One region of the Streptomyces sp. NPDC045998 genome, then DNA from elsewhere that is predicted to be linked to it. Evidence: riboswitches for the same ligand, from Rfam matches in the RefSeq annotation. Region 1 holds a riboswitch; each other region holds the start of a gene.

Region 1 (7,720 bases):
GCGGGAGCGCTCAGCTACCCGCTGTACCTCATCCACGCCGAGTTCGGCTGGGCCGTCATCCGCATCCTCGACGACCGCATCGGCGTCTGGCCCACCGTGGCCGTCGCCTGCGTGTCCATGATGCTCGCGGCAGCGCTCCTCCACTGGTGTGCCGAGAAACCCCTCGCCCGCCGGGTTCGCCGTGCCGTGGACCGTGTGGGCCCCCGTAGCCACGGCTGACCGCGGCAACCCCGGCCGTGCGAAGGATGCGGCCGGCCCGCCCATGCCCGCCCCCGCCGGGCGGCATAACCGGCGCCGACGTGGATAGGACCATATGGCCGACGTGACGGCCGTCGGCTTTCCTCGTCGGGAGGACTGCTGCCATGGGGGACGCCCCCTTGTTGTCGGACGACCCGCCCCTGTACCTGGAGCCGCGGCTGGCGCCCCTCGCGGCGGGGCTGCTGGAGGGGGGTGGGGCGTTTCTCCACGCGCTCGTCGACGCGCTCGGATCACCGCTCAACGTGCTGCTGCCCGACCAGATCGCCGAGAACGCCGAGCGCTTCCGCGACGTCTACCGGCAGCACAGCCTCGGCGGGCGGATCTTCTTCGCCCACAAGACGAACCGGTCCAGCGCCCTGGTGCGGCGGCTCGCCGCGACCGGGCCCGGCGTGGGCGTCGACGTCGCCTCGCTCGGGGAGCTGCAGCACGCCCTCGGGGCCGGGTTCGGGCCCGACCGGATCGTGGCGACCGGGCCCAAGGACCCGGACTTCCTCTGGCTCGCCGTCCTCACCGGGGTCACCGTCAACGCCGACGGCGCCGAGGAGCTCGACCGGGCCGCCGCCCTGGTCCGTGCGCACGGGTTACGCCGCGTCCGCGTGCTGCTGCGCCTGTCGGACTTCGCGACCGGCACCGGCGTCAGACGCCTGTCCCGCCGCAGCCGCTTCGGTACGCCCGCGGCCTCGCTGGACCGGCTGCTGGACACGGCCGAGCGCCACCGCGACCAACTGGAGCCCGTGGGCGTCGCGTACCACCTCGACACCACCAGCCCCGACGAGAAGGCCACCGCGCTCGCCGGCTGCCTGCACGCCATGGAGGAGTTGCACAAGCGGGGGTTCGGCCCGCGCGCCATCGACATCGGCGGCGGCTTCGGCGTCGGCTACCTCGCCCACGCCGACCAGTGGGAGCGGTACACCACGGCGCTCACCGACGCCGTCATGGGCCGCCGGCCGCCGCTCACCTGGGGCGGCCACGGCTACGGCCTCCACGCCGAGAACGGCACCCTGCGCGGCTCGCTCGGCCTGTACCCGGCCCACCGCGAGGTCACCGGCGCCGCCTACCTCGACGAACTGCTCTCCCGCCCGGCCCCCGGCCTGGACCGCCCGCTCGGCACGCTGCTCCTGGAGAGCCTCCACGACCTGTACACCGAGCCCGGCAGGGCGCTGGCCGACCAGTGCGGGCTCTCGCTCGCCCGGGTCCTGGAGGTGCGCCGCACGGACGCGGGCGAGACCCTCGTACGCCTCGCGATGAACGCGGGCGACGTGAGCCTGGAGGACCACGGCGTCCTGATGGACCCCGTCCTGGTGCCCCGGGACCCCGCGCCCGCCGGTCCGCCGGAACCCGTGGGCGTCCACCTCATGGGCAACCTCTGCCTGGAGGCGGACCTGATCACCCGAAGAACCGTTTTCCTGCCCCGGCTGCCGCGCCCCGGCGACCTGCTCGCCTTCGCCAACACCGCCGGCTACTGCATGGACTTCGGCGCCACCCGGGCGCAACAGCAGCCCGTGGCCCGCAAGGTCGCCGTCCACCGCGCCGACGACGGCTCCTGGCACTGGTGCCTCGACGAACAGTACTGGCCGCACACACCCCCTGGGGGACCACAGGCATGAGGTACGAGAGCATCACCGACGCCATCGGCGACACCCCGCTGGTCCGCATCGACCCGGCCGTGCACGGACTGCGCAGCATCGACCTCTACGCGAAGCTGGAGATGATGAACCCCTTCGGTTCGGTCAAGGACCGGGCCGCCTGGAACATGGTCCGCGACGGTCTCCCCGGGGCCCGGGAGCGCGGCGAGACGATCGTCGAACTCTCCAGCGGCAACACCGCCAAGGCGCTCGCCCTCATCGCGGGCATGCACGGCCTCGGGTTCAAGAGCGTCACCAACCGGATGCGCATACCCGAGATCAAGGACCTGCTCCTCCTGCTGGGCGCCGAGATCGAGGAGCTGCCCGGGCAGAGCGAGTGCCTCGACCCGACCGCCACCGACGACCCCCTCACCCTCTTCCACCAGCGGTTGGGCGCACCCGGCAGCGCCCACCTCCACACCGACCAGTACTTCAACACCCGCAACACCGAGGCGCACGCCCAGGGCACCGGCCCGGAGATCGTGGCCGACCTCGACGGCCGCGCCCCCGACTGGTTCATCGCCTGCGTGGGCACCGCCGGCTCCTCCTCGGGCGTGGCCCGGGCACTGCGGGGACACGCCCCGGGCGTCGGGATCGTGGGGCTCGTCGCCGAGAAGTCCGACTTCATCCCCGGCATCCGCACCATCGACGAGGTCCAGGAGGTCGGCCTGTTCGACCCGGCGACGTACGACACCCTCGACACGGTGGGCGCGGACGACGCCATCGACGGCATGCTGACGCTGGTCCGCCGCTGCGGCATCCTCGCCGGGCCCACCGGGGGCGCCGCCTACCACGGCGCCGTGCGCCACCTGCGGGCGCTCGACGCGGAGGGGACCGGGGGCCGCCGCACGGCCGTCTTCATCGTCTGCGACCGCGTCGAGAGCTACCTCGGCTACGTCCGCAAGCGCAGGCCCGAGCTGTTCGGGCTGCCCCCGGTGAAGAACTCCGTGGCGACGCTCTCGGACGGGGAAGTGCGCTCGGCCACGGTCATCGACGTCGCCGACGCGAGGAAGTGGATCGCGGCGGAGAACCCCCTCGTGGTCGACCTGCGCGGCCCGTTCGCGTACGGAGCCCTCCACATCGACGGCTCCGTCAACATCGTCGACGAGCTCTTCGACGAACTGGTCCGCGGCGGCCTGCCGTTCAGCAAGAGCCGGCCCGTGCTGCTCGCCTGCCCCGTCGGGGAGAAGTCCGCCCGGTACGCGGCGCTGCTGACGCGCATGGGGCATCCGGACGTACGGAGCCTCGCGGGCGGCATCATCGCGTGGCGCGACGCGGGCGCGCCCCTGGTGCGTGACTGACATGGCGTACGAGACGGGACACGACACCGAGGGCGATCTGAAGGAGCTGGCGGAGTGGCAGCGCCCGCTGCGCGCCCAGTTCCCGCAGATCGCGGCCCATCCCGAGTCGGCGTACCTGGACAGCGCGGCCACGGCCCAGAAGCCGCGGGCCGTCCTCGACGCCGCCCACACCTACCTGACCACCTCCAACGCGAACGCCGGCCGCGGCTCCTACCCGTGGGCCAACCACACCACCGCGCTGGTCGAGGGCGCCCGGGACCGGGTCAAGCGGTTCCTGGGCGACCCGCAGCCGGAGCGCTCGGCGGTGCACTTCACCAGCGGGGCCTCGGAGGGGCTGCGCACCGTCGCCCGCGACTGGCTGCCGGAGCTGCTCCGCGACGGTGACGAGATCGTGGTGCCGTTCGCCGACCACCAGGCCAACCTCGCGCCGTGGCGCGAGACCGAGCGGCTGCTGGCCCGGCAGGGCGTGCGGATACGCCTGCGGGAGCTGCCCTACCAGGCGAGCTCGGGGGACTACGACCCCGAGGCGCTCGCCCGCGTGGCGGGCCCGCGCACCCGCTTCGTCGCGGCCACCCACGTGCACCACGTCTACGGCGCCGACATGAACGTGCACCGCGTCCGCGCGGTGGTCGGCCCCGACGTACCGATCTGTCTGGACGCCGCCCAGAGCGTGGGCCACCTGCCCGTCTCGGTCGCCGAGCTCGACGTGGACTTCGTCGTCTTCTCCGGCCACAAGGCGCTGGCCCTGCCCGGCACGGGCGCGATCTGGGCGCGCGGCCGGCGCGGTCCGGAGTTCCGGCCGGGCGGCTGGGAGGGCACCCCGAACACGGCCGGTGTCGTCAGCCTCACGGCGGCCCTCGACTGGCTGGAGGAGGCGGGTACGGACCGCATCGAACGGTGGACCGTGGCCCTGGCGGCCCGGCTGACCGACGGACTGGCCCGGATGGACGCCTACGAGGTGCTGGGCTGCCGCTCCAGCCTGGACGCCGCCTCCACGGTGCAGCGCCGCAGACACATCGTCACCTTCCGGCACCGCGGGATCGGCTCCCAGGACCTCGGCTTCATCCTCTACAGCCACGGCTTCATGGTGCGCTCCGACAGCCACTGCCAGGCGGGGACGGACCCGGAGGACGGCTCGGTGCGGATCAGCCTGCATGTGTACAACGCACCCGAGGAGATCGACGGGCTGCTCGCCGCGCTCGCCAGTCTGCAATGATTTCCATGACCGTTTAGAGGTGTGGTGAGAAGGCAGGGGCGCGAGAGGACATGAGTGTCAGTACGGTGGCGGCCGCGCGATGGGTGGACCGCTGGGAGAGGCAGCAGCAGCGCTACGCGGTCGACCGCGAGGAGGCGTTCACCGTCATCGCCGACGTTGTCGAGGGCGTGACGGCGGGCCGGCGGGCGCCCCTCGTCCTCGACCTGGGCAGCGGGCCCGGCTCGCTGGCCGCGCGACTGGCCCGCCGGATGCCCCGCGCCCGGGTCGTGGCGGTCGACGCCGACCCGCGCCTGCTGGAGCTCGGCCGGGCCTACTACGGACCGGCCGTGCGGTACGTGGAGGCCGTCATCGGCGAGCCCGGCTGGCTCGACGCCGCCGGGACGGACGGTCCGGTGGACGCTGCCGTCTCCACGACGGCGCTGCACTACCTCAGCGAACGGACCCTGCGCCGGGTCTACCGCGACCTCGCCGGGCGGTTGCGCCCCGGCGGGGTCCTCGTCAACTGCGACCACATCTGTCCCGACTCCGCCAAGGTCGGCGAGCTGGCCCTGCACATCGGGCGGCGCCGGGCCGAGCGGGAACCGGCCGTCGCGGACGACGACTGGGAGACCTGGTGGTCCGGGGTCGCCGCGGACCCGGAGCTGGCCGCCCTGTTCTCCGCCCACCGCCACCACCGGCACCCGCGCTGCGAGGGCAACGACCTGACCCTCTCCGGGCACCTCGCCCTGCTGCGCGAAGCAGGCTTCGAGGAGGCGGGAGCCGTCTGGCAGTTCGGCAACAACCACGTCCTCGTGGCCGTGCGCTGACCACGCGCCGTAGCGTCACGGCTCCTTCACGCAACCGCCCCGCTCCGCCGGTCGCGCGACCGGCGGAGCGGGGTCAGCATGGGAACGTGACATGGGCATCGTGGACGACGGTCCGGGTCTACGCCGGACGCGGTGGCGTGAGCACCGACACGGTCGGTGTCATCACCGGTGAACTCGACGTGCACACGACCTGGGTCGACGGCGAGGCGCGGGTGGCCGTGCAGCACAGCGGGGCCTCCGACTGGTTCCCGATGAGCGGCAGCCCCGTGCCGTGCTCGTCGGAGGAGGCCAGCCGCGTGCTGCACGACGCCGTCGTGGAAGCCGTACGGTCCGGCGGCGGGGCGACCGTGCCCCGTCGGTAGGCGCCCGTCAGTAGGCGCCGAAGACGTTGTCGATCGACCCGTACCGGTCGGCCGCGTAGTTGCAGGCCGCGGTGATGTTGGCGACCGGGTCGTACGGGTCGGTCGACGTGCCGGGCACGTGGTACGCCCGGAACGTCGGGTCGATGACCTGGAGCAGGCCCTTGGACGGGGTGCCCGCGGCGGCGTTGGAGTCCCAGTTGTTGATGGCCAGCGGGTTGCCCGAGGACTCGCGCATGATGTTGCGGTGGATCCCGTCGTACGAGCCGGGAATGCCGCGTTCGGCCATGATGGCGAGCGCTTCCTTGATCCAGCCGTCGAGGTTGTTCGCGTACGTCGCGGGCTTCGCGAGCGCCGGCCGCACGGTGGAGCGGCTGGCCCGCTCGGCGGCGGCGGGCGCGGCGGGCGCGGCCTTGGCCTTGGCCTTCGCGCCGATGGTGAGCTTCATGCCGGGGCGAATGAGCGACGGGTTGTCGCCGACCACCGACTTGTTGTCCTCGTACAGCTTCTGCCAGCCGCCGCTGACGCCACGGTCCGCCGCGATCTCGGAAAGGGTGTCACCCGCGACCACGGTATACGTGGCGGGCTTCGCCGGGGCCTTTTCCACGGCCGCGGAAGGCACAACGTTCGGCACCGCGTTCGGTGCCGCCTCGGCCGCGGTCGCGCCGAAGAGGGGAAGGGCGAGTGCGGCGCCGCCCGTGCCGGCGGCGGCGACACGGCGTGCGAGCGGATTGTTCTTGGGGCGGCGGTGCTTACCCTGTGCGGGCATGGCGGATTCCTCTCCGTCGCCTGCGAGGTGAGCTGTCGGGTTCGGGCTGGAGATGCCCGGCCGTATCCGCACGCGACCGCGTGCGCACATGACTTCACCCCAAGCCGTTCCGTATACACGGACCGGCGGCTTACCTGGTTCCCCCGCTCCTGCCGTACGTCGGTGGTGGGTGGGTGCGGTTTCCGGACGGCGGCAGGATTCGGCGGTCCGACCGGATTGCGGTGACGGTAAGCGAGAGCCTCGGGCCGGAACAAGTCGTGAAGAGCGCACGCGCGATTACGGAAATGCCATGAAGGGAGTTCTGCCGGAAAGTCAATTCCCTGTCCCAGCAGGGGAAATGCGGTGCGGAGGACGTGCACCCCGAATAACGGGAGGTGAGTCATGTCACGGCGCGAGCAAATCGCCCTCGGGGTCGCCTTATCGGAGAACCGAGGCGAGTCGGACGAACATTGGTAAAACCGGAGATATTCGGGCGAAAGGTGCGTCTTGTGGGGTGGGGGAGCGGTGAGTGCCGTGCCGGTTACTCGCGAGGAACGTCCGACGTCAACTAAGGTGAGCGCCCCGATCGGCTCCACCTGCGGATCTCATGCGCAAGGCGGCTTCGCCATGCCGATCGAAGGAAAGTCCTCCAACCAGGACGCACATCTCAGTGCAGGGCGACGTGGTGTCGGCAACTCCGCCAGACGTCGGCTCCGTACGGGCCGGCGAGGCCTCGTCCTGACACATTCCGGGCTCCGAGGCGTCGGCTCCTCTCTCATTCACCTACCTCTCGTAAGGCAAGGCAGAGATGGCACGAGTCTCCCGACGGCACTCCGGGACGCAGACGCATCCCGTCGACGAACTGCTCCCCCTCCCGCAGCTCACGCTCTACGGCTTCCAGCACATCCTCGCGTTCTACGCGGCGGCCGTCATCGTCCCCGTACTCCTCGGCAACGCCCTCGGGCTCTCCGACGAGCAACTGGTCCACCTGGTCAACGCGGACCTGCTCACCTGTGGCATCGCCACGATCATCCAGGCGCTCGGCGTCTGGCGGATCGGCGCGCGCCTGCCCCTGGTGCAGGGCGTGACCTTCACCGCCGTCTCCCCCATGGTCGCGATCGGCATGGGCGCGGGCGGTGGTACCGCCGGTCTGCTGGTCGTCTACGGCGCGGTCATCACGGCCGGCATCGCCACGTTCCTCTTCGCGCCGTTCGTCGGCCGGCTGGTGAAGTACTTCCCGCCCGTCGTCATCGGCACGATCCTCACCATCATCGGCATCACGCTGATCCCGGTGGGCCTCCAGAACGCCGCCGGCGGCGCCCACCTCATCGGCGACCCCGCGTACGGCTCCGGGAAGAACCTCGCCTACGCGCTCGGCACCCTGCTCCTGATCCTGGTCGTGGTCCG
Region 2 (7,720 bases), on a different contig from region 1:
GAGACCCGCAGCAGCAGCTCTTCGAGGGCGGGGGTGTCGACCGGGTCCGAGCCGCGCCAGCCGAACAGCAGCGGCGCCGTGCGGATGGAGCGGATCTGCTCGGCGACGTCCCGGTCGGTGGCCGGAACCAGCCGGTGCGCGGTGTCGCCGAGCAGTTCGGAGGGTGCGCCCGCGAGGCCGAAGGACAGCACGGCGCCCACGCCCGGGTCGATGGCGGCGCGCACGACGGTGTCGACGCCGCGCGGCGCCATGGCCTGCACGACCGGCTGGAGCTCCGCGGGCTTGCCGAGCATCTCGGTCAGCTCGGCGTACGCGGCGCGCAGCTGCTCCTCGGTGGCCAGGTCGAGGCGTACGCCGCCGAGGTCGGGGCGGTGGCGCAGGTGGGGCGCGGTGGTCTTGAGCGCGACGGGGTAGCCGAGGCGCTCGGCGGCGCGGACGGCGTCGTCGGGGGTGGGGGCGGCGAGGGCGGGGCGTACGTCGATGCCGTACCTGCCGAGCAGCTCGCGGGCGGCCTCGGCGTCGAGGGTGACGCCGCTCCGCTGTGCCGTGCCGCCGCCGCCACTGTCGCCGTCGCCGTCGCCGTCGGCGAGCAGGCGCTCGATCTGCGCGGCGGCCCCCGCCTCGTCGATCCCGTCGTAGTGGGGCACCCGCCCGGGATCGGCGGCCTCCCTCCGCCACCGCGCGTACCGCACGGCCTGCGCGAGCGCGCGGGCGGCCCGCTCGGCTGCGGGGTAGGCGGGGATGCGGTGGGCGCCGTCGGGGTGTGCCGGTGCCTGCGGGGCCGGGTCCGGGGCCGGAGCGGGGAGGGGGTCTCCCCCACCCCGCCCCTGCCCGAAGCCCTCCGGGGGCACGGGGGCCGAGGCCCTCTGGCCCGCCGCGACCGAGTCGGCTCCGGCGACCGCGCCGGGCCGCGCGAAGGCCGCGGGCCCGGGACGGTGGTCCGTGCCGGGGCCCGCCGCGCTCGCGGGACCGGTGCCGGACGGGCGGTCCGCCCCGGCGGACGGGGGAGGCACGTCCGGGCCGGACGGCGCGCCGCCCGCGGGCCCCGGCCGGTGGTCCGCGTCGGAGGGCGCGGGGGCCCTCGGTGGGGGTGCCGTGCTGGTGGCGGCGGACAGGGCGTCGGCCAGGGCGCCCATTTCGACGTGGACCACCAGGACCGGCTTCGTCGGCGCCGTCGCGGACGCGGCGCGCAGGGCGGCCGCGAGGACCTCGCCGTCGCCGGACTCGGTCACGCCGTTCTCACCGACCCACGGGATCGCGGTGACCACCACGGCGTCACACGCGTCGTCCCGCAGCGCCTCCGCCAGCGCCGCGCGGAAGTCCTCGGGCGTGGCGGCGGTCGTGAGGTCGCGGGGCCGCAGCGGCCGCAGGCCCTCCGTCAGGCAGGCGTCGTACGTCAGGAGGCCGAGAGACTCGGAGTTGCCGAGGATCGCCACCCGGGGGCCTGCCGGGAGCGGCTGGCCGGCGAGGAGGAGGCCCGCGTCGACCAGCTCGGTGACGGTGTCGACGCGGATGACGCCCGCCTGCCGGAGGAGGGCGGACACCGTGGCGTACGGGATGCGGGTGACGGGCACCGCGTGGCCGGGCGGCGCGCTGCCGCTGTGGCGGGCGCCCTGGACCACGACGACCGGCTTCACCGCCGCCGTGCGCCGTGCGAGCCGGGTGAACTTCCGCGGGTTCCCGATCGATTCGAGGTACAGCAGGACGACGTCCGTGTCGGCGTCCTCGTACCAGTACTGCAGGATGTCGTTGCCGGACACGTCCGCCCGGTTTCCGGCCGAGACGAAGGTCGACAGGCCCGCCCCGCGCCGGTGCAGCCCCGCCAGCAGCGCGATGCCGATCGCGCCGGACTGGGTGAAGAGCCCGATCCGGCCCCGCGCCGGCGGGTGCGGCGCCAGGGAGGCGTTCAGCCGCACGCCGGGGGCGGTGTTGATGATGCCGAAGGCGTTCGGGCCGATGATGCGCATGCCGTACGAGCGGGCCTGGCGGACCAGCTCCCGCTGGCGCTCCCGCCCTTCGGCGCCCTGCTCGGCGTACCCGGCGGAGAGGACGACCAGACCCTGGACGCCGTGCTCCCCGCTGTCGGCGACGGCCTCCGGTACGCGCTCGGCGGGGACGGCGAGCACGGCGAGGTCCACGGGCTCGGCGATGTCGGCGACCGAACGGAAGGCGGGGACCCCGTCCATGACGGACTCGCCCTCGGGCAGGGCGCGGTTCACGGCGTACGTACGGCCGGTGTATCCGGCGTCGAGGAGGTTGCGCAGGACCGTGCGGCCGACGCCGCCGGGTGTGCGGCCCGCGCCGATGACGGCGAGGGAGCCGGGGGCGAGCAGGCGCTGCACGGAGCGGGCCTCGGCGCGCTGCTCGCGGGCGCGCTGGACGGCGAGGGAGCGGTCGGTGGGCTCCAGGTCGAGGTGGAGGCGGACGGCGCCGTCCTCGAAGCTGCGCTTCTGGGTGTACCCGGCGTCCGTGAAGACCTTGATCATCTTGGTGTTGGCGGGCAGCACCTCCGCCGCGAACCGCCGGATGTCCCGTTCCCGCGCCACCGCCGCGATGTGTTCGAGGAGCGCGGAGGCCACGCCCCTCCCCTGGTGGGCGTCCTGGACGAGGAAGGCGACCTCGGCCTCGTCCGCGGGGGCGGCGGCGGGCAGGCCGCGCTCGTCGATCCGGTCGTAGCGGACGGTCGCGATGAACTCGCCTCCGACGGTCGCTGCGAGGCCCACCCGGTCCACGTAGTCGTGGTGCGTGAAGCGGTGCACGTCCTTGGCGGAGAGGCGGGGGTAGGGTGCGAAAAACCGGTAGTACTTCGACTCGTCGGAGACCTGCTCGTAGAAGCTGACCAGGCGTTCCGCGTCGTCCGGGGTGATGGGCCTGATCCGCGCGGTGCCGCCGTCGCGCAGCACGACGTCGGCTTCCCAGTGGTCGGGGTACGCATGTTCCGGCTGATCCGACGGGGTCCGCATGGGCCCAGGTTACGGTGCGGGGCACCGGTCGCGGAGGTGCTGTGGACGGGGCACATTGATCAGGTTCGCCTGCACACCGGAGAACATGAGAGAGTGGTCTAGACAACCCCCTGAACTCGAAGGGCAACACCATGGCTGAGCGCCGCGTCAACGTCGGCTGGGCCGAGGGCCTGCACGCCCGCCCCGCCTCCATCTTCGTCCGTGCCGCCACGGCCTCCGGCGTCCCCGTGACGATCGCCAAGGCCGACGGCAACCCGGTGAACGCCGCGTCGATGCTCGCGGTCCTCGGCCTGGGTGCGCAGGGCGGCGAGGAGATCGTGCTCGCGTCGGACGCGGAGGGCGCGGACGCCGCTCTGGACCGCCTGGCGAAGCTGGTCGCCGAAGGGCTCGAGGAGCTTCCCGAGACCGTCTGATCCGTCTCGGATATCTCCGGCGCCTGCCTGATATCGCAGCGGAGCCGTATCGCCCCGGAATTCCCGGGTGATACGGCTCCGCTTTTCGTTTCGGTGAATCTTTCTGTATACGGCCTCGCTGTTAAATGCGGGCGCTCGCCGTGTTGACGCGATGTTGCGGAGTCCTCACACGCAGCCGGTGCGCGCCGAGCGAGCGTTCGGTATGCAGGGCGGTGAGCGCCCGGGCCCGTTCCGCGTCGCCGCGCGCCACCGCGTCGACGATCGCGCCGTGCTCGGCCCACGCCTCCACGGGCGCGGCCGGCTGCTCGACCGCGTACATCCAGGCGATCTTGTGGCGCAGCTGGGTCAGCAGGGCGGTCAGGCCCGGACTGCCGGAGGCCTGGGCGAGCGTCTCGTGGAACCAGCCGCCGAGCGCCCGCAGGTCCTCCCCCTGGCCCCGGCGCGCCCGCTCCTGGCCCAGTCTGACCAGGCCCCGCAACACCTTGAGGTGCGCCTCGGTACGCCGCTGGGCCGCGCGCGCCGCACCGAGCGGCTCCAGCAGCGCCCGGACCTCCAGCAGGTCGGCCGCCTCCTGCTCGGTGGGCTCGGCGACGCACGCCCCGGCGTGGCGGCGGGTGGTGACGAAGCCCTCGGACTCCAGCGTCCGCAGGGCCTCGCGGACCGGGACGCGGGAGACGCCGTAACGGCGCGCCAGCTGCTCCTCGGTGAGGCGGGCGCCGCGCGGGAAGACGCCGGAGACGATGTCGTCGCGAATCGCCGTGCATACCGAGTGCGCGGGAATGCGCATACCGAACCTCCGACGTAATGCGCGCGAAACAGCGTGCGTCCGACCGATGTGACGAGTGTTCAGCGACTCTATGACAACGGGGCTGAATTTCCGATGCCCGGTCGAAATCCATGGATATCTTTTGGCCAATGGCCGCACGAAGAAGGCCCCGGCTCGGATGGGGAGCCGGGGCCTTTCTTCGTGGAATGTGCGGGTCAGACGTTGACGCCGTGCGAGCGCAGGTACGCGACCGGGTCGATGTCGGAGCCGTACTCGGCGCTCGTGCGGGCCTCGAAGTGGAGGTGCGGACCGGAGGAGTTGCCGGTGGAGCCGGAGAGGCCGATCTGCTGGCCGGGCATGACCCGCTCGCCGACCGAGACGCTGACGGAGGAGAGGTGGCCGTACTGCGTGTACGTGCCGTCCGCCATCCGGATCACCACGTTGTTGCCGTACGCGCCGCCCCAGCCCGCCTCGACGACGGTGCCCAGGCCCACGGCGACGACCGTGGAGCCGGAGGGGGCGTGGAAGTCGACGCCGGTGTGGCTGCCGGAGGACCACATGGCGCCGCCGGTCTGGTAGCCGGTGCTGACGTACGAACCGGCGACCGGGAGCGTGAAGGAGTTCAGGCGCTTGCGCTCGGCCTCGCGGGCGGCGCGCTCCTCCGCCTCGCGGGCGGCCTTGACGCGGGCCTCGGCCTTGCGCTTGGCCTCGGCTTCGGCCTCGGCCTGGGCGGCGGCGCGGGCGGCGGCCTCCTCGGCCTCGCGCTCCTGCGCCTCGGCCTGGGCGTCCACGCTCTCGGCGAGCGTGTCGGTGATGACCGCCTGGTTGAGGCCGGTGTCCTCCAGTGCGCGGACGTCCGCGTCGGCGGCGAGCGCCGGGGAAGCGAGGGTTCCGATGACGCCGGTGGTGGCGATGGCCGCCACGCCGGCGACGTGTGCGCTCTTACGGCTCAGGCGGCTCGGGGCACGGTGCTTCCCGGTGGCACGGGTGAACGCCATTCGGTGGCTGATCCTTTCCTTCCTTCTCGCCTACCGGGTTAGCTGACGGGTTCGGAGCAGGAAGGTCTCCTACGGGCCCCTCCGCACGGATGCGAAGGCGTCCGATTCACCCCAGGGACTTCGTGTGGGTCCCCGGCTCCCCGGGCTCGCGCCCGATGGGGATTCGGCGATGGCTGCCCGGTGCCGCGGATGCGGCGGGTACGGCGGGCGGACAGCGCATCAGACGCTAAGCGGCTGATCTTTCAATCACCAAACGGACACGGTTTTTTGTAGCGCACGCCACAGGGCAGACACGTAACCTCCGCAACAAAACGGACATGCGGCGGACCGGTGCGGAGACAGCGGAACCCCGGCATCCGAGTGGATGCCGGGGTTCCGGAGGTGACGCACGGCCGAACCGCCGTCAATCAGCCGCTGACGACGCTGACTTCACCGATGCCGAGCGCCTCGACGGGCTCCTTGATCTGCGCGGCGTCGCCGACGAGGACGGTCACGAGACGGTCCACCGGGAAGGCGCTGACGACCGCGGCCGTGGCCTCCACCGTCCCGGTCTCGGCCAGACGCGCGTACAACCGCGCCTGGAAGTCGTCCGGGAGGTGCTGCTCGACCTGGTCGGCGAGGGTGCCCGCGACCGAGGCCGCCGTCTCGTACTTGAGCGGGGCGACGCCCACGAGGTTCTGCACGGCGACGTCCCGCTCGGCGTCGGTCAGGCCCTCGGCGGCGAGGGTGCGCAGCACCTTCCACAGGTCGTCGAGCGCCGGGCCGGTGTTGGGGGTGTCGACGGAGCCGCTGATGGCGAGCATCGAGGCGCCGTTGCCCTCGGGACCGGAGCGGAGCACCTGGCCGAAGGCCCGTACGCCGTAGGTGTAGCCCTTCTCCTCACGCAGGACGCGGTCCAGGCGCGAGGTCAGGGTGCCGCCCAGGCAGTAGGTGCCGAGCACTTGGGCCGGCCAGACGCGGTCGTGCCGGTCGGAGCCGATGCGGCCGATCAGCAGCTGCGTCTGCACGGCGCCGGGGCGGTCGACGATGACGACGCGGCCCGTGTCGTCGGCCGTGACGGGCGGTACGGGGCGGGGCTCGGCGGTGTCGCCGGTCCAGGCGCCGAGGGTGTCGGCGAGCACCGCGTCGAGGTCCACGTCCGTGAGGTCGCCGACGACGATCGCGGTGGCCGTGGCGGGCCGGACATGGGCCTCGTAGAAGGCCCGTACGGCCGCGGAGTCGATGCGCTCCACCGTCTCCAGGGTGCCCTGCCGGGGGCGGGACATCCGGGAGTCGGCCGGGAACAGCTCCTTGGAGAGCTGCATGGCGGCGCGGCGCGCCGGGTTGGCGATCTCGTGCGGGATCTCGTCGAGCCGGTTGCGCACCAGGCGTTCGACCTCGCTGTCGGCGAAGGCGGGCGCGCGCAGGGCGTCGGCGACCAGGCCGAGGGCCTTGGCCAGCCGGGAGACCGGGACCTCCAGGGAGACGCGTACGCCGGGGTGGTCGGCGTGTGCGTCGAGGGTGGCGCCGCAGCGCTCCAGCTCGGCGGCGAACTCCTCCGCCGAGTACTTGTCGGTGCCCTCGGACAGCGCCCGGGCCATGATCGTGGCGACACCGTCCAGGCCCTCGGGCTCGGCCTCCAGGGGGGCGGCGAGGGAGATCTCGACGGCCACGACCTGCTGGCCGGGGCGGTGGCAGCGCAGCACGGTCAGGCCGTTGGGCAGGGTGCCGCGCTCGGGGGCGGGGAAGGCCCAGGGCCTGGCGGTGCCGGGCGTGGGCTGCGGGTGGAACTCCATGGACGTCAGGGACACAGCGGCGTCGCTCACTGGTCGGCCCCCTCTTCTTCCTCGCTGCGGTCGGCGTCGCTCTGGTCGGTGTCGCTGTCGGCGGCTCCGCCCTGATCACCGTTGACGGGCTCGTAGACCAGTACGGCCCTGTTGTCCGGGCGCAGGCGGGCCTTGGCGACGGCCTGCACCTCCTCGGCGGTGACGTCCAGGACGCGCTGGACGGCGGTGAGCGCGAGCTGCGGGTCGCCGAACAGCACGGCGAACCGGCACAGCTCGTCCGCGCGGCCGGCGACCGTGCCGAGCCGGTCCAGCCATTCGCGCTCCAGCTGGGCCTGGGCCCGCTCCATCTCCTCGGGCGTCGGGCCCTCGGCGGCGAACCGGGCCAGCTCCTCGTCGACCGCGGCCTCGATGTCCGGCACCTCGACGCCACCGGACGTCTTCACGTCCAGCCAGCCCATGGAGGGGGCCCCGGCGAGGCGCAGCAGGCCGAACCCGGCGGTCACGGCCGTACGGTCGCGGCGCACCAGGCGGTTGTGGAGGCGGGAGGACTCGCCACCGCCGAGGACGGTCAGGGCCAGGTCGGCGGCGTCGCACTCGCGCGTGCCGTCGTGCGGCAGGCGGTAGGCGGCCATCAGCGCGCGGGCCGGGACGTCCTCCACGATGACCTCGCGCAGCTGCTCACCGATGACGTCGGGGAGCGTGCCGTCGCGCGGCGGCTGCTTGCCGTCGTGGGCCGGGATGGAGCCGAAGTACTTCTCGATCCAGGCGAGCGTCTGCTCGGGGTCGATGTCGCCGACGACGGACAGCACGGCGT
Region 3 (7,720 bases), on a different contig from region 1:
GTATCGACACGGTCCGCGTAGGTGTGGGTGGTCGTGATGTCCCCGTACGTCCCCTCGGACGTGTTCAGGTTGTGGTTGTACGCGTCGGCGCCCGCCGAGCGCAGCCGCTCCGCCTGGCCGTCGGAGAGCAGGCCCAGGCAGGCGCAGACCTCGACGCCCTCGTTCTCTTCCTTGATCGCCGCGATGGTCTGCGAGACGCGGTCCACGTCCCGGTCCGTCGGCCCGCGGCCACTGGCGACCAGGCACACCCGCTTGGCGCCGCCCGCGACGCCCGCGGCGGCCGCCTTCGAGGCCTCCTCCGGCTTCAGCCAGGTGTACTTGAGGATCTCGGCCTTGGACCCGAGCCGCTGGGAACAGTACGAGCAGTCCTCCGGGCACAGGCCCGACTTCAGATTGACCAGGTAGTTGAGCTTCACCCGGCGCCCGAACCACTTGCGCCGCACCTTGCCGGCCGCGGCCACCACATCGAGCAGCTCGTCGTCGGAGGTCGCCAGCACGGCGAGCGCTTCTTCGCGGGTCGGCAGCTCGCGCCGAAGCCCCTTGTCCACCAGCGTGTTCAACAGGTCCATGGCGCCGATCCTGTCCTACGGCACACCCCCTGGCCAAGGAGGAACCGGACAAGAGAGCGGCCGAGCGGTGTGTGTATGACCACACTGTGCCCCCCGCTGTCCCGGGCTAGGGTCTGTGCGCTGCCTACAAAAGGGACCCGACCCATGCCGCAGGAAGACCCCTTCGACTGGACCGACGCCGAGGCGCGCCGCCGCACGGACGCCGGTCTGGTGCGCGTGCTCCGCCCCCGGCCCGCCGAGCCGGAGCTGCTCGACCTGGCGAGCAACGACTACCTCGGCCTCACCCGCCACCCCGCCATCACAGAGGCGGCGGCCGAGGCCGCCCGCCGCTGGGGCGCCGGCGCCACCGGCTCGCGCCTGGTCACCGGCACCACGGAGCTCCACGCCGAGCTGGAGCGCGAACTGGCGGACTTCTGCGGCTTCGAGGCGGCCCTGGTCTTCTCCTCCGGGTACGCGGCCAACCTGGCCGCCCTCACCGCGCTCAGCGCCCGCGGCTCCCTCATCGTCTCGGACGCGGGCAACCACGCCTCGATCGTCGACGGCTGCCGCCTCTCGCGCGCCGAGACCGCCGTCGTCCCGCACGCCGACCCCGGCGCCGTCGACAAGACCCTCGGCGCCCACCCCGGCCGCCGCGCCCTCGCCGTGACCGACTCGGTCTTCTCGGTCGACGGCGACGCGGCGCCGCTGGCGGAACTCGCCGCCGCCTGCCGCGCGCACGGCGCCGCGCTGGTCGTCGACGACGCGCACGGCCTCGGCGTGCTGGGCGACGGCGGGCGCGGGGCGCTGCACGCGGCGGGGCTCGCGGGCGACGCGGACGTCGTCGCCACGCTCACGCTGTCCAAGTCCCTGGGCAGCCAGGGCGGAGCGGTCCTCGGCCCGGCGCGCGTGATCCACCACCTGGTCAACGCCGCGCGGACCTTCATCTTCGACACGGGCCTGGCCCCGGCCGCGGCGGGCGCCGCGCTCGCGGGCCTGCGTCTGCTGCGCGCCGAGCCGGGCCTGGCCGGCCGGGCCCGTACGGTCGCGGCCACCTTGCACGGGCGGCTGACGGCGGCGGGCCTGACCGCCGTGCGGCCGGACGCCGCCGTCGTCTCCGTACGCGCCCCGTCGCCGGAGCAGGCCGTGCGGTGGGCCGCGGACTGCCGCGCCGAGGGGCTGGCGGTGGGCTGCTTCCGGCCGCCGTCGGTGCCCGACGGGATCTCGCGCCTGCGGCTCACCGCCCGCGCCGACCTGACGGAAGCTCAGATCGAGACGGCCGTGGCCACGATCCTCCGTACGGCGCCGGACCCGGCGCCGGTCAGCCCGGCTGCTTCAGGGAGCTGACGAAGGACGTCCAGGCCGCCGGGGAGAACCGCAGCGGCGGCCTGGCGGTGTCCTTCGAGTCGCGCACGGCCAGCCGCGCGGCGTCGAGACGGGCCGCCTCGACGCAGTTGTTCATGCCCACGCTGCGGCTGCTGCGCCGCCACTGCGGGCCATCGTGGTGTGCGAGGTAAGCAGACATGTGGGGTGCCTTGCCTCTCCCTACGCGCCGTCACCGATCCCGGCGATGAGTTCCTCCGACTCCTCGGGCGTCAGGGCGTGCGCCTGCATGGTGCGGAACGCGGCGCTGTACGCCTCGAGGTCTTCCGTGCGTTCGAGATAGAGGCTACTCGTCAAGTGGTCGAGAACCACCACATCCAGATCAGACATGTTCGCGAAGGAGAAAATAACGAAAGGCCCGGAGAGGCCGACGTACCCGCCCACCGCGAACGGCAGCACCTGGAGCCGCACATGGGGCAGGTCCGCCAACTCCCGCAACCGCCGCAGCTGCGCCCGCATCACCCCCGGGCCGCCCACCTGCCGCCGCAGCACCGCCTCGTCCAGTACCGCCTCCAGGCGCAGCGGCGGATCACCGAACAGCACCTCCTGGCGGGCGAGCCGCACCTCCACCAGCGAGTCGACCGCCGTCACCGGCAGCCCGTCCAGCGCCGCGCGCGTCACCGCCCGCGCGTAGTCGGCCGTCTGCAGCAGGCCCGGCACCACCGAGGTCTCGAGTGTGCGCGCCGCGCACGCCTGCGACTCCAGGCTGATGAAGTCCTGGTACTGCGGCGGCAGCACGCCCCGGTACGCGTGCCACCAGCCCGTGCCGCCGCCGTCCGCGGCCGCGCCGGAGAGGGCCTCCAGCAGCGCGCGCTGGCGCGGTTCGCGTACGCCGTAGGCGTCGAGCAGCCGTGACACGTCCTCGCCCGTCACCCCGCTGGCACCCGTCTCGATCCGGCTGACCTTCGACTGGTGCCAGCCGACGAGCCGGGCCGCGTCCCGGCTGGTGAGCCCGGCTCTCAGGCGCAGCCGCCGCAACTCCTCGCCGAGCTTGCGGCGCCGCACCGCCGGACCGTGCCGCGTGCCCCGCACGACAGCCCCACCTCCCGCCCTCCGGAACGCTGGACCAACCCGCCAGTCTGCCCGCCGGAACCGCTCTCGCGTAGCAGGGTTCACCGCTTCGAGCGACAGATATATGCATATCTTGGGGGATCGGCCCCACCCGGGGCGACATAAGTGGCACTCTGGCGCGAAGCGCAATCCGAGGCCGTCCTCGCACAACATCCGCTCCCTGTCGGAGTCCGGCCCCGGTGGGAAAGGGACAGCGTCGCCATGGCAGACCACCAGGAAGCATCCGTCACTCTGCCGAGCGATCCAGCCTCGGTCTCCGCAGCCCGCAGATACGTGGCGGACGTTCTTACCGAATGGGGCCTGCCGGCCGAGTCCGACACGGCGGACGCGGTACGGCTGATCGTCTCCGAGCTCACCACCAACGCCGTCCAGCACACCTTCGGACAGTCACCGACCTTCACGGTGGACATCCGGCTGGAACGGGACGAACAGCTGCGCATCGGTGTCACCGACAGCCACCCGCGGTGGCCGCAGCGCCTGCCCGCGGCCGTGCAGCAGGACAACGGCCGCGGCATGGTCATCATCCGCTGGCTCACCGCCGAACGCGGTGGCCGCCTGACGGTCACTCCGACCGGTGAGGGCGGCAAGACGGTGTGGATCGCCCTGCCCTGGTCCGTCCCCGTCCGGGGCTGAGCACGCGCCCGGTACGGCGGCGGCCCCGTACCGCCCGGTCGTGCGGTACGGGGCGTACGAGCTCTCGTGTCAGCGCACGCGCCCGTAGTAGACCGACTTCGACCAGATGCGGTCGAGCTTGACCACCGAACCCGACTTCGGTGAGTGCCAGATCTTGTTGTCCCCGGCGTACAGGCCCACGTGGTAGACGCGTCCACCGGAGTGGAAGAAGACCAGGTCACCCTTCTGCCGCTGCGACGTGGAGATGTGGCGGGTCTTGTTGTACTGCTGCTGCGCGGTGCGCGGCAGCGTCTTGCCGGCCTTCTTGTACGAGTAGAGCGTGAGGCCGGAGCAGTCGAACCGGGAGGGGCCCGCTGCCCCGTACGCGTACGGGGAGCCCTTCTTGGACGCGGCGATGTTCAGCGCCTTCGTGGCGTGCGTCGCGGCGGCGGCCTCGGCCTGGGGGACGGCGCCCGGCGCCAGCATGGTGCCGCCGACGGCGGCGAGCGTCAGTGCCGAGACGGCACCGGCTCGGGACAGCAGAGACGGGACATGAATCTGCGCGGTCATAGCGCAACCCTTCGTCAGCCGCCTGTGAAGGATGACCTGTCGGGTTCGGGCTGGCGAAGTTGCCCGGCCGCTGACGCGGCTTCACCCCAAGGGGCGGCCATGGTGCGCTCGCCCCGGACTGCTTGGGTCCTCCACTCCTGCCGATCCACTCCTGTCGACCAGTCGTCCGGACGGCGGCAGGACTCGGCGTCCGCCCGGACCGCCCCGCCGCGGCGGCGGGGGCTTGTCGTCGAAGGGATCTTGACCCATGACAGGGCGAAATTCCGAGCCGAAACGGAAGTTTGTGAGGCTCCTCACGACTGATCCATTCGAGTGGACAGAGGCGTTTTGGTGCGACGCGACGGCTGGTTGATGATCCGTGGACCAGCGGCGGAAGGTGATGTTCCGCCAGATGCGTACACCATGGGCGCAACTCGTACAGTGCGTAATTCCCTCGTTTGCGTACGCCGAACGAGGGTGGCTCTTCGGCCCTTCTGCGCCCATCCGTGCTACGCCGAAATCCCTCATCAGGCGGGCTCCTGAGGGAGCGTCACCCGCGCAGCCAGACATTCGCCATCGAGAACTCACGGCGCACGCGCCAGCGTCCGGGTGTGCGCCTCGCCCTCCCGTGGTCATGCGTCGAACGCAGTGCTCCCGCGGTGCGGCCGTGCGCCCGGCGAGCGCCCGGTTGAACCCCGCTCCGGGGGTCGGAGGCGTGCGGGATCGTTTCCTCGTCCTCGTGCGGGTGACCGGGCGCGTACCCGGGGTGTGGGGGTGGGTAGCCAGGGGCCGACTCGAGCCAACCGGCGAGTCAGACCCCGTCACCCCGTCACAGGGAGGGAACCCGTATGCGTCGCACCGCGGCCGTCGTCCTCGGAACCATCGCACTCCTCGGATCCACCGTCACCACCGCCTCGGCGGTGGCGGTGCCGGACCCCACCGCCGTCCTCGACTGCGTCACCACCAGCGCGACCGACCTGACCACCATCGTCGACCCCGCCGCGCCCGCCCTGCCCTCGGAGGTCCCGGGCGCGAGCTGCCTGGCCGTCTGAGGCGGGCACCGCGGCTCGCCGGGCGGCACGGGCGCACCCGTACCGCCCGGCGAGCGGCCGCACCTCGTATACGACCCGCGCTGCGGGCCCGGTGGGCGGCCGCTCGTGTCCCATGGCCAGGCAAAGCCGTAGTTAACGTGCCGGAAAAACTTCTGCCCGAGATTGAAATATCTCTCCCTCACAATCGTTTCCGCAGGTCAACAGAGTGTTGAAGCCGGATAGGGTCCCGCTGCTGCCCGGGGTCGTGCCGGGCGGGAACATGTGAGGTGAAACGTGCAACTGAGCCCGCACGAGCAGGAGCGCCTGCTCATTCATGTCGCTGCCGACGTGGCGGAGAAGCGCAGGGCACGCGGGGTGAGGCTCAACCACCCCGAGGCCGTCGCCCTCATCACCGCGCACATCCTGGAGGGGGCCAGGGACGGCCGGACCGTCGCCGAGCTCATGGCCTCCGGGCGCAAGGTGCTCAGCCGGGACGACGTCATGGAGGGCATCCCCGAGATGATCCACGACGTCCAGGTCGAGGCGACCTTCCCGGACGGCACCAAGCTCGTCACCGTCCACGAGCCGATCGTCTGACGGGGCCCGCCACCGATGATCCCCGGAGAGATCCTCTACGCCGACGGGCCCGTGCCCCTCAACGAAGGCCGCCCCGTCACCCGCCTCACCGTGCTCAACGCCGCCGACCGCCCCGTGCAGGTCGGCTCCCACTACCACTTCGCCGAGGTCAACCCGGGCCTCGCGTTCGACCGCCCCGCCGCCCGCGGCCTGCGGCTCAACATCGCCGCCGGCACCGCCGTGCGCTTCGAGCCCGGCATCCCCGTCGACGTGGAACTCGTCCCGCTCGCCGGCCTGCGCGTCGTCCCCGGCCTGCGCGGACAGACCGGAGGTGCCCTCGATGGCTGAGCTCGCCCGCCCCCAGTACGCCGACCTCTTCGGCCCCACCACCGGCGACCGGATCCGCCTCGCCGACACCGACCTGCTCGTCGAGATCGAGGAGGACCGCTCCGGCGGCCCCGGCCGCTCCGGCGACGAGGCGGTCTTCGGCGGCGGCAAGGTCATCCGCGAATCCATGGGCCAGGCCCGCACCACCCGCGCCGAAGGCGCCCCGGACACCGTCATCACCGGCGCCGTCGTCATCGACCACTGGGGCGTCGTCAAGGCGGACATCGGCATCCGCGACGGCCGCATCACCGGCATCGGCAAGGCCGGCAACCCCGACACCATGGACGGCGTCCACCCGGACCTCGTCATCGGCCCCGAGACCGAGATCATCGCCGGCAACGGCAAGATCCTCACCGCGGGCGCCGTCGACGCGCACATCCACTTCATCTCGCCGACCGTCGCCGAACAGGCGCTCACCTCCGGCATCACCACCCTCGTCGGCGGCGGCACCGGCCCCGCCGAGGGCAGCAAGGCCACCACCGTCACCCCCGGCCCCTGGCACCTCGCCCGGATGTTCGAGGCGCTGGAGACGTACCCCGTCAACATCGGCCTGCTCGGCAAGGGCAACACGATGTCGCGCGAGGCGATGCACTCCCAGCTGCGCGGCGGCGCCCTCGGCTTCAAGATCCACGAGGACTGGGGGGCGACCCCGGCCGTCATCGACGCCTGCCTCGGCGTCTGCGACGAGACCGGCGCCCAACTGGCCATCCACACCGACACGCTCAACGAAGCCGGGTTCGTCGGCGACACCCTCGCCGCCATCGCGGGCCGCACCATCCACGCGTACCACACCGAGGGCGCGGGCGGCGGTCACGCCCCCGACATCATCACCGTGGTCTCGGAGCCGTACGTCCTGCCCAGCTCCACCAACCCGACCCGCCCGCACACCGTCAACACGCTCGACGAACACCTCGACATGCTGATGGTCTGCCACCACCTCAACCCGGCCGTCCCCGAGGACCTGGCGTTCGCCGAGTCCCGCATCCGGCCGTCGACCATCGCGGCCGAGGACATCCTGCACGACATGGGTGCCATCTCGATCATCTCCTCCGACTCCCAGGCGATGGGCCGCGTCGGCGAGGTGATCCTGCGGACCTGGCAGACCGCGCACGTGATGAAGCGCCGCCGCGGCGCCCTTCCCGGCGACGGCCGCGCCGACAACCACCGCGTACGCCGCTACGTCGCCAAGTACACGATCAACCCGGCCGTGGCCCAGGGCCTCGACCACGAGATCGGCTCCGTCGAGACCGGCAAGCTCGCCGACCTGGTGCTCTGGGACCCGGCGTTCTTCGGAGTGAAGCCGCAGACCGTCATCAAGGGCGGGCAGATCGCGTACGCGCAGATGGGTGACGCCAACGCGTCCATCCCCACCCCCCAGCCGGTCATGCCCCGCCCCATGTTCGGCGCACTGGGCCGGGCCGCGGCGGCGGGCTCGTACAACTTCGTCACGCACAGCGCCCTCGACGACGGCCTGCCCGAACGGCTCGGACTGCACAAGGGGTTCACGGCGATCAAGAGCACCCGGGGCGTCACCAAGGCCGACATGCGGGAGAACGACGCCCTGCC
Region 4 (7,720 bases), on a different contig from region 1:
GGCTGCGCGGCCAGCCACGCCAGCGCGACGCTCGAGACCTCGGCGCCCCGCGCCTCGGCGACGGTGTCGAGCGCGGCGAGGACCTTGCGGCCCCGCTCGGTCCCGAGGTGCTTGGCGGCCCCCTCGGCCCGGGCGCTGTCGACCTGCGCGCCCGGCCGGTACTTGCCGGTGAGGAACCCGGAGGCCAGCGCCCAGTACGGCACAGCCGACAGCCCCGCCCGCTCGGCGGTGTCGCGCAGGGCGCCCTCGTAGGTGTCGCGCGAGACAAGGCTGTAGTGCGGCTGAAGCGCGACGTACGAGGCGAGGCCCTCGCGCGCGGAGAAGTCCAGCGCCTCCTGGAGCCGCTCGGCGGAGATGTTGGAGGCGGCGACGGCCCGCACCTTGCCCTCCTTCACCAGCTGGTCCAGCGCCGGGATGAACTCCTCGACCGGGACGGCCGGGTCGTCGAAGTGGGTGTAGTACAGGTCGATGTAGTCGGTCCTCAGGCGGCGCAGTGACTGCTCGGCCGCGGCCTTGATGTTGGCGGCGCCGATCCCCTTGTACTGGGGGTGGCCGCCGACCTTCGTGGCGACGATGACGTCCGACCTGTTGCCCCGGGCGGCCATCCAGTCACCGATGACCGTCTCGGACTCGCCGCCCTGGTGGCCGGGGGCCCACGAGGAGTAGGTGTCGGCGGTGTCGACGAAGTTGCCGCCGGCCGCCGTGTAGGCGTCGAGGACGGCGAAGGACTGCGCGGCGTCGGCGGTCCAGCCGAAGACGTTGCCGCCGAGGCCGAGGGGGAAGACGTGGAGGTCGGACGTACCCAGCTTGCGAAGGGGAAGTGAGGTCATGCGGTACCTCAACACCCCGTCTGCCGTGCCGTATTTCCGATGGCGGGCGGATTCACAGCACGAGTGGACCGGCGGCCCTGGCGTCGGGGGGTGGAACGCCAGGGCCACCGGAGTGCCGGGGCGGCCGGGCCTCAGGAGGCCGGGCCGCGGACTGCCGGGCCTCAGGAGGCCGGGCCTTCAGGGGGCGCGGGCCGCGGAGTGTCGGGCCTCAGGCGGGCGGGCCGGGCCTCAGACCGACAGGCCCTTGCCGCGCAGCCAGGCCAGCGGGTCCACGCCGGCGCCGCCCGCCGTGTGGACCTCCAGGTGCAGGTGCGGTCCGGTCACGTTGCCGGTCGCGCCGACGCGCCCGATGGTCTCGCCCGTGCCGACCTTCTGCCCGGCGCCGACCGTCATCGAGGAGAGGTGGCAGTACCAGACCTCGGTGCCGTCCTCCAGCTCCAGGACGATCCGGTAGCCGTACGAGCCGGACCAGCCGGCCGACTTGATGGTGCCGCCGTGCACGGCCTTGGCCGGGGTGCCCGTGGGAGCCGCGAGGTCGAGGCCGGTGTGGTAGCCGGAGGACCACATGTTGCCGGCCTGGCCGTAGGTGGAGGTGATCGTGTACGAGGAGGTCGGCAGCGCGTAGCTGCCGGCGAGCTTGGCCAGGCGCTCGGCCTCCGCCTTGGCCGCCGCGGCGGCCTCGGCGGCCTCGGCCTTCGCCGCCGCCTCCGCCTTGGCCTTCGCCTCGGCGGCGGCCTCCTTCTCGGCGGCGGTCTGCTGGGCCTTGGCCGCGGTGGCCGCCTGCTCGGCGGCCTCCTTCTCGGCCGCGAGCTTCGCCGCCGCGTCCGCGGACGCCTGCTGCTGCTCGGCCTGCTGGAGGATGCGGGCCCGCAGGGCCTCGCCCGCGCTCGCACCGCTCTCGGCGCGGCCCCCGGCGGACCCTCCGGCGGCGGAGGACCCGGCAGTCAGCGGCGCGGCGGCCGGCTGGGCGTCGGCGGAGGCGCCGGCTCCGTCGGACCCGTCCGCACCGCCATCGGCGCCGTCGTCGGAGAGCAGGGAGCCGATGCCCGGCATGGACTCGGCGTCCGGGAGGCTGTCGGCTATCGCACCGGGCAGGTCGGGCAGCGATATGGAGACCGGCGGCTTGTCCTGCGCGGTGGCCATTCCGCCCGCGCCGACGGCCGCGATGACGCCCACGCCCAGGACGGTGGAGCTACGGGCCAGCCCGCCGCGCTGCTTGACCACGCGATGGCGGCCGCGGACGGGGCGGACGGTGTCCTCGGTGGGGTTCCACTCCTCCCACTGCCCCTGACTCTCAGCGGGGGAACCGGAACTGGGGCCCGGACCGAAGGCATCGACGAAATGAGGGGCCGGGGAGGCCGATGGAGCAGACGGCGCTTCGGGGGCAGGCCTGTTGGACGCCACGGGGGCGCACTCCTTTCCTTCCTTCTCGCCTACCGGGTTAGCTGACGGGTTCGGAGCAGGAAGGTCTCCTTCAGGCCGCGATGCGGCCCGATTCACCCCAAGGTGGTGGTTCCCCGGTTCCCTTGCGGAATTCGGCGCGCGCGCACGGTGCCGTCGCTCTTGCGTCGGCTGGGACGACCGCGCTGCGTTATCGAACGTTAATAGACGCGGGGCCGTGTTTCCAAGCTGTTCCTACTGATCATTAACTACTTAGCCCCTGGCATACCGCCCCACAAACGGGCAAGAGCAGTCAAGTTGACTGCCCCTCACACCCCGTGGGCCTCACCACACTTCCTGACGGTTCGTCAACTGTTATGCGGAGCGCTCCACGCCGATCACCCTCCGTGCGGGACCGCCCTGGCCCGCTGCCCCTGGGGCTTGGTCACCGCGAGCAGCGCGAGGTCGTCGGTCGTCCCCCCGCCCCCCGTATGCCGCCGTACGTCCTCGACCAGGGCGTCCAGCAGCTCCCCCGGCCCCGCGAAGTTCCGCCCCGCCAGCCACTCCGCCGGTTCGTAGAAGGCCCCGCCCGCGTCCCGCGCCTCGGAGAGCCCGTCCGTGTAGAAGAGCAGCGTCGCCCCGGGCGGGAACGGCACCTCGTCCGCGCGGTCCGGCCACGGCCCCAGGTCCACCATCCCGAGCGGCAGCGCGGGCTCGGTCGGCGCCAGCCGCTCCAGGCCCCCGTCGGCGTACAGCATCAGCGGCTCCGGGTGGCCGCGGTTGACCAGCCGCACCACCGCGTCACCGCGCGCCACCTCGGCCAGGACGGCGGTGGTGAAGCCCTCGAAGGCGTCGAGCCCGTCACGCCGGGTCCCCTCCCGCGCCAGCGCCCGCTCCAGCCGCTGCGACACCCCCTCCAGCGAGCTCTCCTGCTCGGCCGCCTCCCGGAACGCCCCGAGCACGACCGCCACCGCCTCGACCGCGCCCATCCCCTTCCCCCGTACGTCCCCGACCACCAGCCGCACCCCGTAGGGCGTGTCCTGCACGGCGTAGAGGTCGCCCCCGATGAACGCGTCCGCCTGCGCCGCCTCGTACCGCGCCGCCACCCGCAGGCCGCCGATCCGCTCGGCCGGCGTCGGCAGCACGGCGCGCTGGGCCGACTCGGCGATGCCGCGGGCGGAGGCGAGCCGCTCGCCGCTGCGCCGCACGACCCGGTTGATCATCAGCGCGAACGCCGAGACCGTGGCCAGGGTGACGAGCTCGGTGACGGACGGCGCCTCGTCCAGGGTGCCGCTGTGGAGGCGCAGTCCGGCCAGCGCCAGAAGGGCGGCGGCCCCGGCCACCAGCGTGATCCGCGCGGTGAAGAACGGCGCGGCGACGAGCGGGGCGGCGGTGAACAGCGGCACGGCCGTGAACCGGGGCGGCGTCAGCAGGTCGAACACCACCCCGCCGACGATCATCAGGACGGGCACCACCCGGAGGAAGCGGCGCACCTTCGCGCGTCGCGCGCTCCGACTCCAGGTCCTGTCGCCGTTGTCACCCACGGTTACGGACGGTAGGCGGGCCGCGCGCACGCCGTCCGGAGCCGCGCCGCACGACGCCCCGCCATCGGCCGACCGGGCGACCGGGGCGTACGACATGCGCATACGACGAAGGCCCGGTGCCTTGCGGCACCGGGCCTTCGCCATCAGTAGCGGGGACAGGATTTGAACCTGCGACCTCTGGGTTATGAGCCCAGCGAGCTACCGAGCTGCTCCACCCCGCGTCGGTGAACACCACCTTACGCCATGCGGAGCAAGATCATCTCCATTTACGCAGCCGGCCTCACGCGACCGGCCTCCCGCGACGGCCGCAGCCGAACCCGCGGGCGACGCAGCCGGCGCCCTCACGCACCCGGCACCTTCGCGGTGCTGATCGCGATGCGGTTCCAGGTGTTGATGGTGAAGATCAGCGCGAGCAGCCGCCCGAGCTCGCCCTCCTCGAAGTGGGCGGCGGCGCGCGCGTACACCTCGTCCGGCACACCCCCGGCCGCGACCAGCGTGACGGCCTCGGTCAGGGCGAGGGCGGCCCGCTCCCGCTCGGTGAAGAAGTGCGCCGCGTCCCGCCAGACGGCGACCATGTGCAGCCGCTCCTCGCTCTCGCCCGCCTTGCGGGCGTCGGTGGTGTGCATGTGCAGGCAGTACGCGCAGCCGTTGAGCTGGGAGGAGCGGATCTGTACGAGCTCGACGAGGGCGGGGTCCAGGCCCTCGCGGGCGGCGGCGTCGAAGCCGATCAGGGCCTTGAACGCCTGGGGGGCGGCCTTCGCGAAGTTGATCCGGGAAACGGGGTCCGTGTGCGTGTTCGTCTTCGTCATGACCATGAATCTACGGGCCGGAAAGACCCCCAGTAGGGTGCACTTCCATGCCGGAATCTCGGGTCAATCCACCAGGCCGTCCCTGGTCCGAAGCAGCCGAACGCATCGGTGCCGACCTCCACCTGGAGCTGTCCCCCACGGGCAGCCGCCGCGCCGCGCTCACCACCGCCCTGCGCGACGCCGTACGCGACGGCCGGCTCGCCCCCGGCACGCGCCTGCCGCCGTACCGCTCGCTCGCCGCCGACCTGGGCCTGGCCCGCAACACGGTCGCCGACGCGTACGCCGAACTCGTCGCCGAGGGCTGGCTCACCGCCCGCCAGGGCTCGGGCACCCGGGTCGCCGAACGCGCCGCGCCCGCGAGGCCGCCCCGCGTCCCGAAGAAGTCCCCGGCGCTCCCCGCCGCCACCCCTACGCCCCGCCACAACCTGCGCCAGGGCACCCCCGACGCCGCCTCCTTCCCCCGCGCCGCCTGGCTCACCTCGGCCCGCCGCGCGCTGAACGCCGCCCCGAACGAAGCCTTCGGGCCCGGCGATCCCCAGGGCCGGGTCGAACTGCGCACCGCGCTCGCCGCCTACCTGGCACGCGCCCGCGGCGTGTACACCGCCCCCGAGCGCATCGTCGTCTGCTCCGGCTTCGCGCACGCGCTGCGGCTGCTGTTCGGCGGCGGCGTCCTGCGCGGGCCGCTCGCGGTCGAGTCGTACGGGCTGGGCTTCCACCGCTCGCTCCTCCAGGCCGCGGGCGTCCGCACGGTTCCGCTCGGGCTCGACGAGGACGGTGCGCGTACCGGGGAACTGGCCTCCCTCACGCGCGGCGTACGGGCGGTCCTGCTCACCCCCGCGCACCAGTTCCCCACCGGCGGCCCGCTCCACCCCGCCCGCCGCGCCGCAGCGGTCGACTGGGCACGCGCGCACGGCGGCCTCGTCCTGGAGGACGACTACGACGGCGAGTTCCGCTACGACCGCGAACCGGTCGGCGCCGTCCAGGGTCTCGACCCGGCCCGCGTGCTCTACCTCGGCTCGGTCAGCAAGAGCCTGTCGCCCGCCGTACGGCTCGGCTGGATGGTCCTGCCCGAGCACCTCGTCGAGCCGGTCCTCACCGCCAAGGGCGAGCGGGAGGCGTGGGCGAGCGCCTTGGACCAGCTCGCCCTCGCGGACCTCATCGCCTCGGGCGCGTACGACCGCCACGTCCGCCACATGCGCCAGCGCTACCGGCGCCGCCGCGACCGGCTGGTCGCCGCCCTCGCCGACCGCGCCCCGCACATCACGCCCACCGGCGTCGCGGCCGGCCTCCACGCCGTCCTGCGCCTCCCGCCGGGCACGGAGGCCTCCACGGTGAAGGCGGCCACCTGGCAGGGCATCGCCCTCGACGGCCTCGCCGCCTTCCGCCACCCGGCGGCCACCGGGCCGCACCCGGACGGCCTGGTCGTCGGTTACGCCACCCCGCCGGACCACGCCTACGGCGCCGCCCTGGAGGCACTGTGCCGGGCGCTGCCGCCGGGCGGCCCGGATCGGGCCACCCGGCGCCCGCCCGAGGGCTACCGGGGCACGGAGTAGGTGACCGTCGCGGTGGCGGCCAGGGTGCCGGCGCTGTCGCGGAGTTCGGCGAGGACGACGCAGAGGCGGTTGCCGAACTTGGCCATCTCCGCGCGGGTGCGGAGCAGGCCCGGGCGGGGGCGGCTGAGGTAGCTGATCTGGAGGGAGCTGGTCAGGGCCATGGGGGTCGGGCGGCCCAGGCGCGCGTTGATGAGCAGGAAGGCGGCCAGGTCCACGAGGGCGGCCTGCTCGGGACCGGAGATGGTGCCGCCGGGGCGGGTGCGGAGACGGGTGCCGTCGGCCTCCATGGTGAGGCGGGTTCCGGTGGCCTCGGTGACCTCGCAGGCGGCGTAGTCCTGGAAGTCCCGCGCGATCATGTCGTTGAGCGCGGCGGGGGTCATCGGGGCGTCGTCAACCAGGGTGGCCGACTCGGTGGGCATGGGAATCCCTTCTGGGGCACGTGGATGACGCGGCTCGGGGGTACGGATTACGCGAACGCCTTGGCCAGACGGCGCAGGCCCTCGGTGATCTCCTCGGGGGAGTGGGTGGTGAAGGAGAGGCGCAGGGCGGCCGGGTCGGGCTCACCGGCGAAGAACGGGGCGCCGGGCACGTAGGCGACCTCATGCCCGATGGCGACCTGGAGGAGCTGGGTGGCGTCGGATCCCTCGGGCAGGCGGGCCCAGACGAACATGCCGCCGGCGGGCTGGTTCCAGTGGCTGCCGGCGGGCAGGGCGGCGGGCAGGCCGTCGAGGAGGGCGTCGCGGCGTTCCCGGTAGGCGTCGCGGATGGTCCGGATGTGGGCGTCCAGGTCGCTGTCGCGCAGATAGCGGGCGGCCACGGCCTGGTCGACCGTGGAGGTGTGGAGGTCGGCGGCCTGCTTCGCGATGACGCAGGACCGGCGGATGGCCGCGGGGGCGCGCAGATAACCGAGGCGCATGCCGGGGGCCATGATCTTGGAGAAGGAGCCCAGCAGGATGGTGCGGTCGGACGCGGCGGGCGACGTGGCGATCCAGGGCACCTGCTCGCCGTCGTAGCGGAGTTCGCCGTAGGGGTCGTCCTCCACGATCCAGAAGCCGTGCCGGGCGGCCGTCTCGGCGACGGCGGTCCGCCTCGCGGCCGGGAGGGTGCGGCCGGTCGGGTTCTGGAAGGTGGGGACGAGGTAGAGCAGCTTGGCGGGTTCGCGGGCGGCGATCTCGTCCAGGGCCTCGGGGATGATGCCGTCGTCGTCGGTGGGGACGGGGACGACGCGGGCGCCGGCGAAGCCGAAGGTCTGGAGGGCGGCCAGGTAGCAGGGGTCCTCGACCAGGACGACGTCGCCGGCCTCCAGGGTGGTCGTGGTGATGAGGGTGAGGGCCTGCTGCGACCCCGTGGTGATCACCAGGTCGTCGGCGCCGGTCGGCAGCGCACGCGCCGTGAGCCGCCGCGCGACGGCCTCGCGCAGGTCGGCGTCGCCCTCGGTGGTGGAGTACTGGAGGGCCCGGCGGGCCCCTTCGGCCATGACGCGGTCGAATGCCGCCTTCAGGCCGTCGACGTCGAACAGTTCCGGAGCCGGAAGTCCCCCCGCGAAAGAGATCACTTCGGGGCGTGCGGTGAGCAACAGGATGTCCCGTACCGGCGAGGAAACG

What was found. A riboswitch is a leader RNA that binds a small molecule or an ion and turns the genes downstream of it on or off. The one in region 1 is predicted to bind cyclic di-AMP.
Region 2: another riboswitch for cyclic di-AMP. It lies ahead of AC07FJ_RS29120 (M23 family metallopeptidase); the one in region 1 lies ahead of AC07FJ_RS18885 (LysM peptidoglycan-binding domain-containing protein).
Region 3: another riboswitch for cyclic di-AMP. It lies ahead of AC07FJ_RS25705 (C40 family peptidase); the one in region 1 lies ahead of AC07FJ_RS18885 (LysM peptidoglycan-binding domain-containing protein).
Region 4: another riboswitch for cyclic di-AMP. It lies ahead of AC07FJ_RS16410 (M23 family metallopeptidase); the one in region 1 lies ahead of AC07FJ_RS18885 (LysM peptidoglycan-binding domain-containing protein).

What each region holds. Positions count from the first base shown of each region.
Region 1 is NZ_JBWKLJ010000006.1:35,649-43,368, forward strand. It holds gene AC07FJ_RS18855 (acyltransferase family protein) at 1-219, shown strand, start outside; gene AC07FJ_RS18860 (Y4yA family PLP-dependent enzyme) at 363-1,865, shown strand; gene AC07FJ_RS18865 (pyridoxal-phosphate dependent enzyme) at 1,862-3,184, shown strand; gene AC07FJ_RS18870 (aminotransferase class V-fold PLP-dependent enzyme) at 3,186-4,400, shown strand; gene AC07FJ_RS18875 (methyltransferase domain-containing protein) at 4,451-5,206, shown strand; gene AC07FJ_RS18880 (hypothetical protein) at 5,293-5,568, shown strand; gene AC07FJ_RS18885 (LysM peptidoglycan-binding domain-containing protein) at 5,576-6,334, opposite strand; cyclic di-AMP (ydaO/yuaA leader) riboswitch at 6,339-6,509, opposite strand; gene AC07FJ_RS18890 (nucleobase:cation symporter-2 family protein) at 7,122-7,720, shown strand, end outside.
Region 2 is NZ_JBWKLJ010000011.1:143,705-151,424, reverse strand. It holds gene AC07FJ_RS29135 (bifunctional acetate--CoA ligase family protein/GNAT family N-acetyltransferase) at 1-2,963, opposite strand, end outside; gene AC07FJ_RS29130 (HPr family phosphocarrier protein) at 3,095-3,376, shown strand; gene AC07FJ_RS29125 (GntR family transcriptional regulator) at 3,498-4,163, opposite strand; gene AC07FJ_RS29120 (M23 family metallopeptidase) at 4,358-5,140, opposite strand; cyclic di-AMP (ydaO/yuaA leader) riboswitch at 5,154-5,319, opposite strand; gene AC07FJ_RS29115 (M16 family metallopeptidase) at 5,548-6,915, opposite strand; gene AC07FJ_RS29110 (M16 family metallopeptidase) at 6,942-7,720, opposite strand, start outside.
Region 3 is NZ_JBWKLJ010000009.1:132,985-140,704, forward strand. It holds gene bioB (biotin synthase BioB) at 1-569, opposite strand, end outside; gene AC07FJ_RS25685 (8-amino-7-oxononanoate synthase) at 714-1,892, shown strand; gene AC07FJ_RS25690 (DUF397 domain-containing protein) at 1,867-2,070, opposite strand; gene AC07FJ_RS25695 (helix-turn-helix domain-containing protein) at 2,091-2,960, opposite strand; gene AC07FJ_RS25700 (ATP-binding protein) at 3,201-3,632, shown strand; gene AC07FJ_RS25705 (C40 family peptidase) at 3,702-4,181, opposite strand; cyclic di-AMP (ydaO/yuaA leader) riboswitch at 4,186-4,348, opposite strand; gene AC07FJ_RS25710 (hypothetical protein) at 5,009-5,212, shown strand; gene AC07FJ_RS25715 (urease subunit gamma) at 5,486-5,788, shown strand; gene AC07FJ_RS25720 (urease subunit beta) at 5,804-6,115, shown strand; gene AC07FJ_RS25725 (urease subunit alpha) at 6,108-7,720, shown strand, end outside.
Region 4 is NZ_JBWKLJ010000004.1:708,088-715,807, reverse strand. It holds gene AC07FJ_RS16415 (aldo/keto reductase) at 1-830, opposite strand, end outside; gene AC07FJ_RS16410 (M23 family metallopeptidase) at 1,059-2,234, opposite strand; cyclic di-AMP (ydaO/yuaA leader) riboswitch at 2,246-2,381, opposite strand; gene AC07FJ_RS16405 (PP2C family protein-serine/threonine phosphatase) at 2,609-3,754, opposite strand; tRNA gene AC07FJ_RS16400 (tRNA-Met) at 3,902-3,975, opposite strand; gene AC07FJ_RS16395 (carboxymuconolactone decarboxylase family protein) at 4,096-4,569, opposite strand; gene pdxR (MocR-like pyridoxine biosynthesis transcription factor PdxR) at 4,611-6,116, shown strand; gene AC07FJ_RS16385 (PaaI family thioesterase) at 6,098-6,535, opposite strand; gene AC07FJ_RS16380 (aminotransferase-like domain-containing protein) at 6,583-7,720, opposite strand, start outside.